3 regions of the Paenibacillus shunpengii genome follow, and region 3 is predicted to be linked to each of the others. Evidence: riboswitches for the same ligand, from Rfam matches in the RefSeq annotation. Region 3 holds a riboswitch; each other region holds the start of a gene.

Region 1 (3,279 bases), on a different contig from region 3:
GAAGCTTGGCTGGATGAAGCATTCACCTCCTATGCAGAAGATCGCCTAATGGAACAGGAATATGGTCTAACTCCCAATCTGCCGCTGCAATCTGCATCGATGAGCTCGCCTGCTCCACTTACACAGGAAGCCTGGAAGTATGACTCTCATAATCACTATGCAGAGAATGTATACACAAGAGGCAAACTCGTCCTCCTGGGTATAGAACAGCAGGTGGGTACCAAGAAGATGGATCAGATTATGGCTACCTATGCAGCCAAGTATCGGTTCAAGCATCCGACGACTGCTCAATTCCAAAAGGTTGTAGAGCAGGTTACCCGCAGATCGTGGGACACCTATTTTGACCAATATATTTATGGCAGCCAAATGGCTGATTTCTCCGTAGATTCCATCGCCATCAAGGAACAGGGGACATCCGAGGAGCCAAGCTATATTTCCTCGATCAGAGTGGCGAAGAATGCAGGCGATTACTCAGAGATTCCTATCGTATTTACTTTTGCAGACGGGCATATGATTCGCAAGGTATGGGACGGTAAAGGTGGAGAAATCATCTACAACCTGACTTACAAATCTCCGCTGGATTGGGCAATGGTTGATCCTGAGTACTCCATCACACTTGAGAACAAGCATATGAACAACTACTTAAAAGCTGAAGGAGATGAAGTATTGGAGACCCGGTTTAATATCAGTATTACCAAAGTGTTGGAGCTCTTGCTCGGAAGTCTGTCATGGTGAGGTGTATAGTGGATGAAATCTTATCTCTCCGAAGGTTTTAAGTTAGTGAAGCGTCATTTTCTAATCGTCATCTTCTTGTTTCTGTACCAACTGCTATGGGGTGTTCTTCTGTACAAAGTCGTGTCCTCTGCGGTCATCCCCTTGCTTATGCGCTATCCAGATCCCCCTCCTCATGAGCTCAGCCAGATCTTGTTCTGGTTAGAGGGGCAGATCAGCTTGAGCACCAGCTCCACAGTCCATGAATATGTATGGCTGCTTGTCCTCATGTTCATTTTAAGGATGCTCATTACTCCACTGATTCGGGCGGGTTTGTTCCACAGCCTTCATGAAGAGTCAAGCACCAAAGGCTTCTCCTTTTTTCGAGGGACACTTAAGCACTGGAAAAAGACATCGTTACTCTATCTCATTGAGATCATATTGCTGCTGCTGCCTGCCTACTGGATCCTTCCAAAGGTGCTCCCCATTCTCATGAATGCAGTCTACAATCAGAATCTTCTTCTGCAGGCGGCTCCTTACGTCATCTTATGGATCGTTTATGCCTACATCATCAAGCAGCTGCTCCTATATGTCCAGTTTGGACTGACAGGCAATCGAAGCGGCCTTGGTGCTGTATGGATCTGCCTCCGTCATGCACTTCCTGTCACTGGAGTTGCCCTGACACTTAGCACACTTGCCATTCTGCTGTTCAGTGCTTTCACGGCCGTATCTCTCATATGGACAGGACTTTTAGCCCTGATTCTTCAGCAGTCTTATCATCTCGTTCGATCACTCATCAATGTATGGAAGATTAGTTCTCAATTCAGTATTTGGCGATCCAATAGCGAAGATGCCTGAATTTATTGTCTCAATTAATATCCTACCTCTCTTGTCCAAACCGCACTCCAGCGCGAATACAACGCTTTCATAGCAGAAATTAAGTCCGACTGCTTAACGTCAAAAAAGTTCACAAGTCTCGCTCTTTTCCTAGAGTGAGGCTTGTTTTTTGTAATATTTTATCTAAAAAACGATTGCCAAATTTACACAATCTCTGTTACAATAGGCCCAGAACTTCTAGTAACAACTTTGTAATAATTGTTGTAACTTTTACTAACTAACTAAGTACATAGTCTTACAAGAGTGAGCGACTTTCACAGGTGCACATCATTAGAACAGCCAAATTCCTGGCATCTGGGAAGCGGGGGAACCACTTTTATGGGTGAATTGATCTCGCAACGTAAGTGATCATAGGGGAACCTTCTACCGAATCCTTAAGCTAACCTCGCAGGCATTGGAAGGGGATTATTTTTTCTTGAAAAAGTCACTAACTGCTGCAGCACTGAGTCTTGCTATTGCATTCTCCATCGGAACAGGAAGTGCATTCGCCGATTCCAAAATGGACAAGGTCATTGATAACGCTAAGGGAACCGAATATAAATATGGCGGTACGACTTTAAACGGATTTGATTGCTCTGGTTTTACCATGTATGTATTTGATAAACTCGGCATCGATCTGCCTCATCAATCTGGTTCTCAATACAAAATGGGCAAGTCTGTATCCCGTTCTGAGATGAGACCTGGCGACCTTGTATTTTTTAACACAAGCGGAAATGGTGTATCCCATGTCGGCATCTTCGTAGGTGACGGTAAATTTGCACATGCTTCCTCCTCCAAAGGAGTTATTATCAGCAAGCTGGACGAGAGCTACTATGAAAAACGTTACATTGGTGCAAAACGTATCATGAGTACAGAAGAATACGAAACTGCTGCATTAGATTAAGCAACATTGTGCTGGAACGAACCTTATAGCTCGAAGATTAGATTACTAAATAGTAATCCATCTTCGGGCTTTTTATATTATATTAGGGATGACTATTGGATGAGGGATGGCAAAGGAGACGATGACATGACGCAGAAAGGAACGACCTTTCATGCCCTTCCTATGAGTGAAGAGCATGCAGCTGAGATCTGCACTTGGCAGTACGAACCTCCTTATAACATATACGGCTGGCTGCCCTGGGAGCAGATGAAGGCACTTGAGATTGAATTCGGCGACCCTAAGCTCCGAGATACACAGTATTTATCCATTGTAAATGATACTGGTGAGCTATATGGCTTCGCACAATTATTTCCTCTAGCCGGTGTGACCCGGCTTGGTCTAGGCTTGAGACCTGACCTGTGTGGGCAGGGGTTAGGGGCTCCCTTTGTAAGCACCATTGTACAGGAGGCTGCTTCCCGGCAGCCGCAGAATGAGATTGATCTTGAAGTTCTCACCTGGAATAAAAGAGCGATCCGCACTTATGAAAATGCGGGATTTACCATTCATGATACCTATGAGCGTCTTACTCCAGAGGGCCCCAAGTTGTTCTTCTGTATGGTGTATACCGGAGTAAAGCTCAAATAGACATGATTGTCTCTCCTAACTTTTGTTTAAATATTTACCATAAAATACTATGAAGCAGGTTCATGATCCTTTATAATAAATGAAGGATTGTACATAGTAGGAGGACACAACGAATGAAGAAATGGATCATGAGTGGGTTATTTTTCTTCGCTTGCGCTTTTGCC
Region 2 (3,279 bases), on a different contig from region 3:
AAACGGATGAGCCGAGTTTACTCCGAAAAATCCACCGCCGTTATTCCCCACCTGTTTAATGGACAGGAAAGAGCCTACCGGACCTCTCACAATTTCCTGGACTGCACCCTCCAGCGTCGTTACTGCTGCTGTTGCTTTTAACGTCTGTGGAACGCCCGCCGCAACGAACAGAATAGCTGATACAAAAGCAACCGGAAGCAATACCCTTGTTATACTTCGAACGACATCCACGAAGAAGTTACCGAGCGGCTTACCCGTAAGTCCTCTAATAAATGCGATCGCGACCGCAAAAGCCGAAGCCGGTGCAGTGAACATCATGAACACAATGGCGATCATCTGTGATAAATAGCTGAGACCGGATTCTCCGCTGTAATGCTGCAGATTCGTATTGGTCATGAAGCTGATCGCCGTATTAAAAGCAAGCGTAGGCTCCATACCCGCAACACCGCTCGGGTTCAGCGGCAGATGAGCCTGTATCCGAAAGATCAGATAGACGAGTACGATCATGACCGTATTACTGATAACAAAGGAAGCTGCGTACTGCTTCCAGGTTTGATTCGTCTCCTTGATGCCGCTGACAGCATAGAGGGGTCTCTCTATCCATCTGAACCACGGATCGATCCGGGTTGGTTCATAACGAAATGCACTTGCAATATATAGACCTGCAGGACGAGCCAGCAGGAGCACGACCGCTAGGGTCACACAGACGGAAATAACGGTTAACATATCGACTTATCAGCCTCCTGGTAGTTATCATTAACTCATTGTTAGTCGAATTAATTTCTTAATTCGGTTTCAAAATTTCTCTGGGTTAAGCAGTGCGTAGACCAAATAAATGAATACAGCAGCTGCAATAGCGAGCAGCACCCACATCATTTTTGTTCGCTCCCTTCCGAAGTGATTTTGTCTGAGCCTTTGATAACTCCGATTGAAATAAGCGTCAACAAGCTGATCAATACAATCATGATAAAATCCAGCATTTGCTTAGCACCTCCCGATTCCGGTTTAGAGTAAGAAAGAGCAGTCGCTGCCGCGGCTGTAGATGACATGTGTCGCACCAAGCCCTCTGTAGATGAGCCGCGGTTTGCTTCGCTCTGTAATGACATAAATTGGCTTACAAGTCCATGACCGGCAAACTTGGATATACTTACAGCACACCGGCAGACTCTCCTCGAACAGAAATACATTACCTACATGGAAATCAGGCGGCTCAGGTGCTTGTTCAGAGAAATCCACTTGGATGACCGGCTCCGCATAGAGCCTTTGCATTTCTTTACGCTCATGTTCAGAGCTGACCAAGATGGCAAACGGCAAACCCTTTATGAGCAGGGTCTTTATAAAGGATCTGCCCGGCTTGCTCCCGGCCGATACGATGATGACGTCGTCGTCTTCAACGGACATCTGTTCATTCCCTCCTGTTTTCTCCCTTCCATCCGGCCATAAAAAAAGAAGCTGAGCTAGAGAAATCTCTCTCGCGCAGCTTCTTATTCGCAGGCAGGCGGGAACAAGCCGCTGCCACTTAAGAGCTCGGATATAAGAAAGTCTCTCTAGATACGCTGACGAGGTTAGCTGTCGGATTCGGGCGTGAGAGTCGCCCTACCTATACGAAGCACAAATTCTATGCTCTTTAGGATTCACCCCTAGAAGCCCTTATGGCAGGCCTCACTGGTTCCCCCGCTCCTTTTAAGGATTAAGCGGTTTGAAATTGAATGACGCAAAGCTTTTATGCCATGAATCATAATCCTCACCGGATGTGCTGTAAAGAAAGTCCGGTACTCATATAAGACGAATTTCAACTCATTGACTTCGCATAGGGGATTGTTATCTTGATTATTCTCTTCGTTACTCTCTCTAACTCCAATTTCCTTTCTTTTTGCGTAAGACGCTGACAACGATAGATAAAGCTCTGATCGATCGAGATTAGCCTTTAATTAACCGCTTACTTTCATCCATTTCGTCCGATTTGATGAAAATCCGGTTTTTTTAGAACAAGAGTCATTTTACTCCTCGGTGGCATCTGCTATATGATGATCAACATAATAATGAGGATGATTAATGGAGGATGAATGCTCGTGGCACTCGCCTATATGGGGAATAATTCAGTACCTGCTTACCAGACGGATGCGATCAGCTCGATGGAAATCATACGCTATGATTCACGCCGGCTTCCTTATTTGACAGAGGAGAAACATCATTACTGCGGATTATTTAAAATAACCTGCGGGACGGCACACGGTTTTGCCGAATTTGAGCTGCCACAGGAGAGTGCTCCGGGGGATCTGATCCCATGGATCTCTGTGTTTGCCGTACTGAAGGAGCTGACCGTGGGGCAGGCCAAGCTCTGTGTTGCAGATCATGAGCAGGAATGGGGAATGGAACGGACCCGAATAGCCGAGGAAGCACTCGCAGATCTGCAAATGATGCAGGAAGCGGACGAAGATCTGCATTCTATCATAAGCTCCAGACTGCTCGTTCGTTCTTTTTTGATGGAGTATGGGCTGACGTATTATTCCTTCTAGATTCCCATGATGATAAAACCCGCGGCGGTTAGATACACTTCAATTCAGAACGTAAAAAGGACACGCTTCTGCGTGTCCTTAAATTTGACTTGTAGATCTATCTGCAGGCGCCTTACCGGCGGATCCTTGCCAATAACGCTGTATTACAATGCGTCAATAATGTCGCCGGCGGTAATGCCTCCCGGATGATGCCGCTTGTAAGCAGCACGTTCTCCGGAGAGTCCGTGCAGATATACACCATATGCTGCTGCCTGCTCAGCGCTCCAACCTTGGGCCAATAGACCCGCTATGATGCCGGTCAGCACGTCCCCCGCCCCTCCGGTTCCCATGCCGGGATGTCCGGTCAGGTTAATATAGGTGCTGCCTGAAGGAGCAGCAACGACCGTGCGCGAGCCCTTGAGCACAAGGATAACGCCTGTACGCTCTGCATATGCTTCCGCATGGGTAATCCGATCTCGCTGGACGTCCTTCGTAGATATCCCCATCAATCGAGCCATCTCCCCTGGATGCGGCGTCAGAATGAGCGGTGCAGTCCGGGACATCCCTAGGAAGAAATCCTCCCCTCCTGCTGCAGCCATATTGAGTGCATCGGCATCAAGTACAATAGGTACATCACATGCTTCAACAATGCGGCGAAGCCACCTTGTATCTCCCTCAAAGCGCCCAAGCCCCGGCCCAATGGCCAGCACATCCTTGCCCTCCGCAAGCTGTATAACTCGCTCGGCTGACTCCTCCGTCCACAGCCCGTCATTTCCTCTCA
Region 3 (3,279 bases):
TTTCCTGAGAGGGTCTGGAACACATATTATTCATACCGGCAGCCAGCATCTCTACACAGCTGATTATAGAGAGATGTTTAATTATCATATGGAAACACAGGCTGACATCACCCTGCTGTATAAAAAAGCAGATGAAATTCTCCCAGAATATGAATCAAGCATCCGAATCGATGTGGATAACGGATGGGTCACGGAGATGCATGGGGAAGGTGGACATCCCAATATCTATTTAGGTGCATTTATTGTAGAGAAGCAGCTGTTCCTGAAATTAATAGATCATTGTATTGCTCATGGCCACAATCATTTCTTTCGAGATGGAATACAGAACAATCTGACCAATCTCAAAATCGCAGCTTATGCTTATGATGGATATCATGCCGTGATTAACTCTGTGGACAGCTATTACCGCAACAGTCTGGAGCTGCTTCAGCAGGAACAGTACAATCAGCTGTTTAAATATCATGAGGTGCATACCAAGATTAAGTATGAGCCGCCAACTCGTTATTTGGAACAGGCCGAAGTCAGTAATTCCTTAATTGCGAATGGATGCGTTATTGGGGGAACGGTGGAGAACAGTATCATTTTTAGGGGTGTTAAGATACATAGCGGGGCGCGAATACGTAACTCGATTATTATGCAGAAATGCGTAATTGAGGAGAATGCGGTGCTTGAGAACGTGATATTGGATAAGGATGTACACTTGTCTGCGGATCGCAGGTTGATCGGTGATGCCAAGAAGCCCTATGTCATTGCGAAGAGCAGCCAAATCTAAACGTAATGCTCCAAGCCCTTGCTGTGTCATATACATCAGAAGGTCCAGGAATCATTCCTGGACCTTCTTCATTTATTTTATATGCTTGTACTATTGTTTGAACGATAATATATCGGGTAATGTAATTATAATCCAGCTCTCTCAGCAGAGGCCGGGCTCAGTATTCTTTTGGCTCCGTAGTACTTGGAGCTCCAGTATCCTTTGTTAATCGGTGTAATGGCGATCCCTTTGGATGAGGTAGCGGACACAAATTGATTGTTGCCAAGGTAAATTCCCACATGTGAAACACCGGATCCGCTGGTATTAAAGAAGACAAGATCTCCCTTTACAAGCTCGGATTTCTTGATAGCCTGTCCTTTATGGAATTGCTGTTTGGAGCTGTGAGGCAGATTCACACCAAGCTGCTTATATACATAACGAGTAAATCCGGAGCAATCGAATCCGGATAGAGTGGAACCACCAAATTGGTAAGGTATGCCTACGGTATTGTTAACTGTTTTAGATAGAATAGATGCGGATGCTTCTGTAACTCCTGCGGAGAATAATAGAGCGAACCCTAGTGCCGCTGCTGTTAGTGTCTTTTTCAAAGTAAATAATACTCCTTCCAATGCCTGCGAGGTTAGCTAAGGATTCGGTTGAAGGTTCCCTATGATCACTTTAATATTGATCAATTCACCCATAAATGGTCGGGTCCCCCGCTTCTTGGTGCGAGAATTCGGCAGTTATCAGTCATACACCTAATGATTTCGACAACGAAAGTGACATTAATGATTACGAAATTGTTACTTTATCTACTTTTGGATTTTATCATTCACTGGTATATTTATCAACTCTCTTTTCCGAAGTTTGGCATAGTTTTTTCGTTGTTGTGTAAAATAAATCGTGAAGTGCTCGTTAAACCGAAGGTATAGGAACTTTGGAAGGTGTTCATTCGTTCATAAATTTCTGACAAACTTGTCATTAGTTTTTGTCGAATTTAGTAGATTGAGGAGTTAAGTATCATCCAAGAATAGAAAATCCCTCACTTCCAGGATTGAAGTGAGGGATTTTCATATGATGAGTATGATATTTCTATTCATCGTGCTGCTCGATTACAATGATATATTCGTTCGAGTGAACTTCCAGTGTATATTCCTTGTTCTCAAACAAATAAGTAAATAATACAGTAACGTACCCTTTTAACAAATCGGATGGCAGAAGTCCTTCGATATTCACACGAACGATATATTCAATCTCTGCATATTGTCCCGGCTCAAGAACCCCTATGATGAGTATCCCGTCTATCAAATCTTGTATTGAGAAGGGCTTTATGGTCCCATCCTGGAAGTGCAAGATTCCCCTCATAAGCGCTGTACCCGGTGGAATGAGACCTCGCAGCGATAGAGCTGCTGCAAGATTTCCCGTATTGCGAACCAAGATTCGTATGGTGACCTCATCACCCCGCTCAACCCGGACAGGCTGTGAAGTGAGCTCCGCCTGAATAACAGGTGCAAGAAATAATACCTGGACCTCTGTCTCCTCACGAAGCGAGACCGTTCTGCTATCGGTCAGTCGATACGTAAACTGGAGAGCTGCTTGATTGATCAGATTCATCTGCGTAAATCGGGAATAGGGGGTGAAGGATACAAGGGCTCGGTACGTAATGACCGTTCTGGATCTCGGAAACAAAGTCCCCAGCCTTATGCCTAGCACAGGATTGGCATTGTGAACCTCGACCCCGTTGATTTGAACCGAATAATCTTCGAAGATAAGACCTTGTGGAAAATTCATATAGTAAACAGCCTCGATCGGGAGATCCCCTTCATTTAGTATCACAGCAGTAAACTGTACAGCGCCTCCATAGGTGACTTGACCAGGCATGACCGTTACGACCATGTTCACGACGGGTTCAACTGGGGAAAGAACGACTTCATTGGAACTGGTCTGTACAGGCACGCCGTCAGAGGTGTAAGCAACGAGTACTTCGCTCGATAAAGGACTACTAACGCTGAGCACACGAACTTGGTATGTCAGCTGTACAACCTCTCCAGGATTAATGACGGGAAGTATAAAGCCTTGAACAGGATCAAGACCCGGAGAGATGATACCGTTAAGTATCACACTCCCCGGAACAAAGCTCATTCCTGCAGAGAGCACTACGCTCAATCTCGCATTGAGCACGGGTACGGAGCCTGTATTTTGAATCGTTACAGTAAAAGTAATAACATCTCCAACAAAGGTTTGAAGCGTGTTGGCACGCTGAGATATGGTCAGCTGCGCATTGGCAATTGCAATCCGCACACCGTTAGAAGTGACGTATCTCGTGATGGTTCGGCCATCCAAAGTTTGAAAAGTATACGCTGCGCTTGCCACATTGAAGATCTCGTTAGAAGGCGGAAGGCTGGTGACAATGGCTTGAAAACTGATATTGGCTGCTGAGCTGCTGGCAACGATACCTATATTCAGAGGTGAAGAAATGTCTACACCCGGAAGAGGCTGCCCATTCCGAAGCACACTGTTAACAATAA

What was found. A riboswitch is a leader RNA that binds a small molecule or an ion and turns the genes downstream of it on or off. The one in region 3 is predicted to bind cyclic di-AMP.
Region 1: linked by a shared signal. The riboswitch ahead of ACFSVM_RS19190 (C40 family peptidase) and the one ahead of ACFSVM_RS07640 (C40 family peptidase) in region 3 are both predicted to bind cyclic di-AMP.
Region 2: linked by a shared signal. The riboswitch ahead of ACFSVM_RS15200 (hypothetical protein) and the one ahead of ACFSVM_RS07640 (C40 family peptidase) in region 3 are both predicted to bind cyclic di-AMP.

The regions. Positions count from the first base shown of each region.
Region 1 is NZ_JBHUMJ010000006.1:16,434-19,712, reverse strand. Features, by position in the region: gene ACFSVM_RS19200 (M1 family metallopeptidase) at 1-735, shown strand, start outside; gene ACFSVM_RS19195 (hypothetical protein) at 748-1,569, shown strand; cyclic di-AMP (ydaO/yuaA leader) riboswitch at 1,876-2,017, shown strand; gene ACFSVM_RS19190 (C40 family peptidase) at 2,024-2,491, shown strand; gene ACFSVM_RS19185 (GNAT family N-acetyltransferase) at 2,618-3,115, shown strand; gene ACFSVM_RS19180 (c-type cytochrome) at 3,229-3,279, shown strand, end outside.
Region 2 is NZ_JBHUMJ010000003.1:181,300-184,578, reverse strand. Features, by position in the region: partial or broken gene kdpA (potassium-transporting ATPase subunit KdpA) at 1-726, opposite strand, end outside; gene kdpF (K(+)-transporting ATPase subunit F) at 796-873, opposite strand; gene ACFSVM_RS15200 (hypothetical protein) at 1,006-1,401, opposite strand; cyclic di-AMP (ydaO/yuaA leader) riboswitch at 1,539-1,707, opposite strand; gene ACFSVM_RS15195 (hypothetical protein) at 2,073-2,519, shown strand; gene ACFSVM_RS15190 (NAD(P)H-hydrate dehydratase) at 2,663-3,279, opposite strand, start outside.
Region 3 is NZ_JBHUMJ010000002.1:1,605,170-1,608,448, forward strand. Features, by position in the region: gene glgD (glucose-1-phosphate adenylyltransferase subunit GlgD) at 1-772, shown strand, start outside; gene ACFSVM_RS07640 (C40 family peptidase) at 898-1,359, opposite strand; cyclic di-AMP (ydaO/yuaA leader) riboswitch at 1,366-1,503, opposite strand; gene ACFSVM_RS07645 (DUF11 domain-containing protein) at 1,844-3,279, opposite strand, start outside.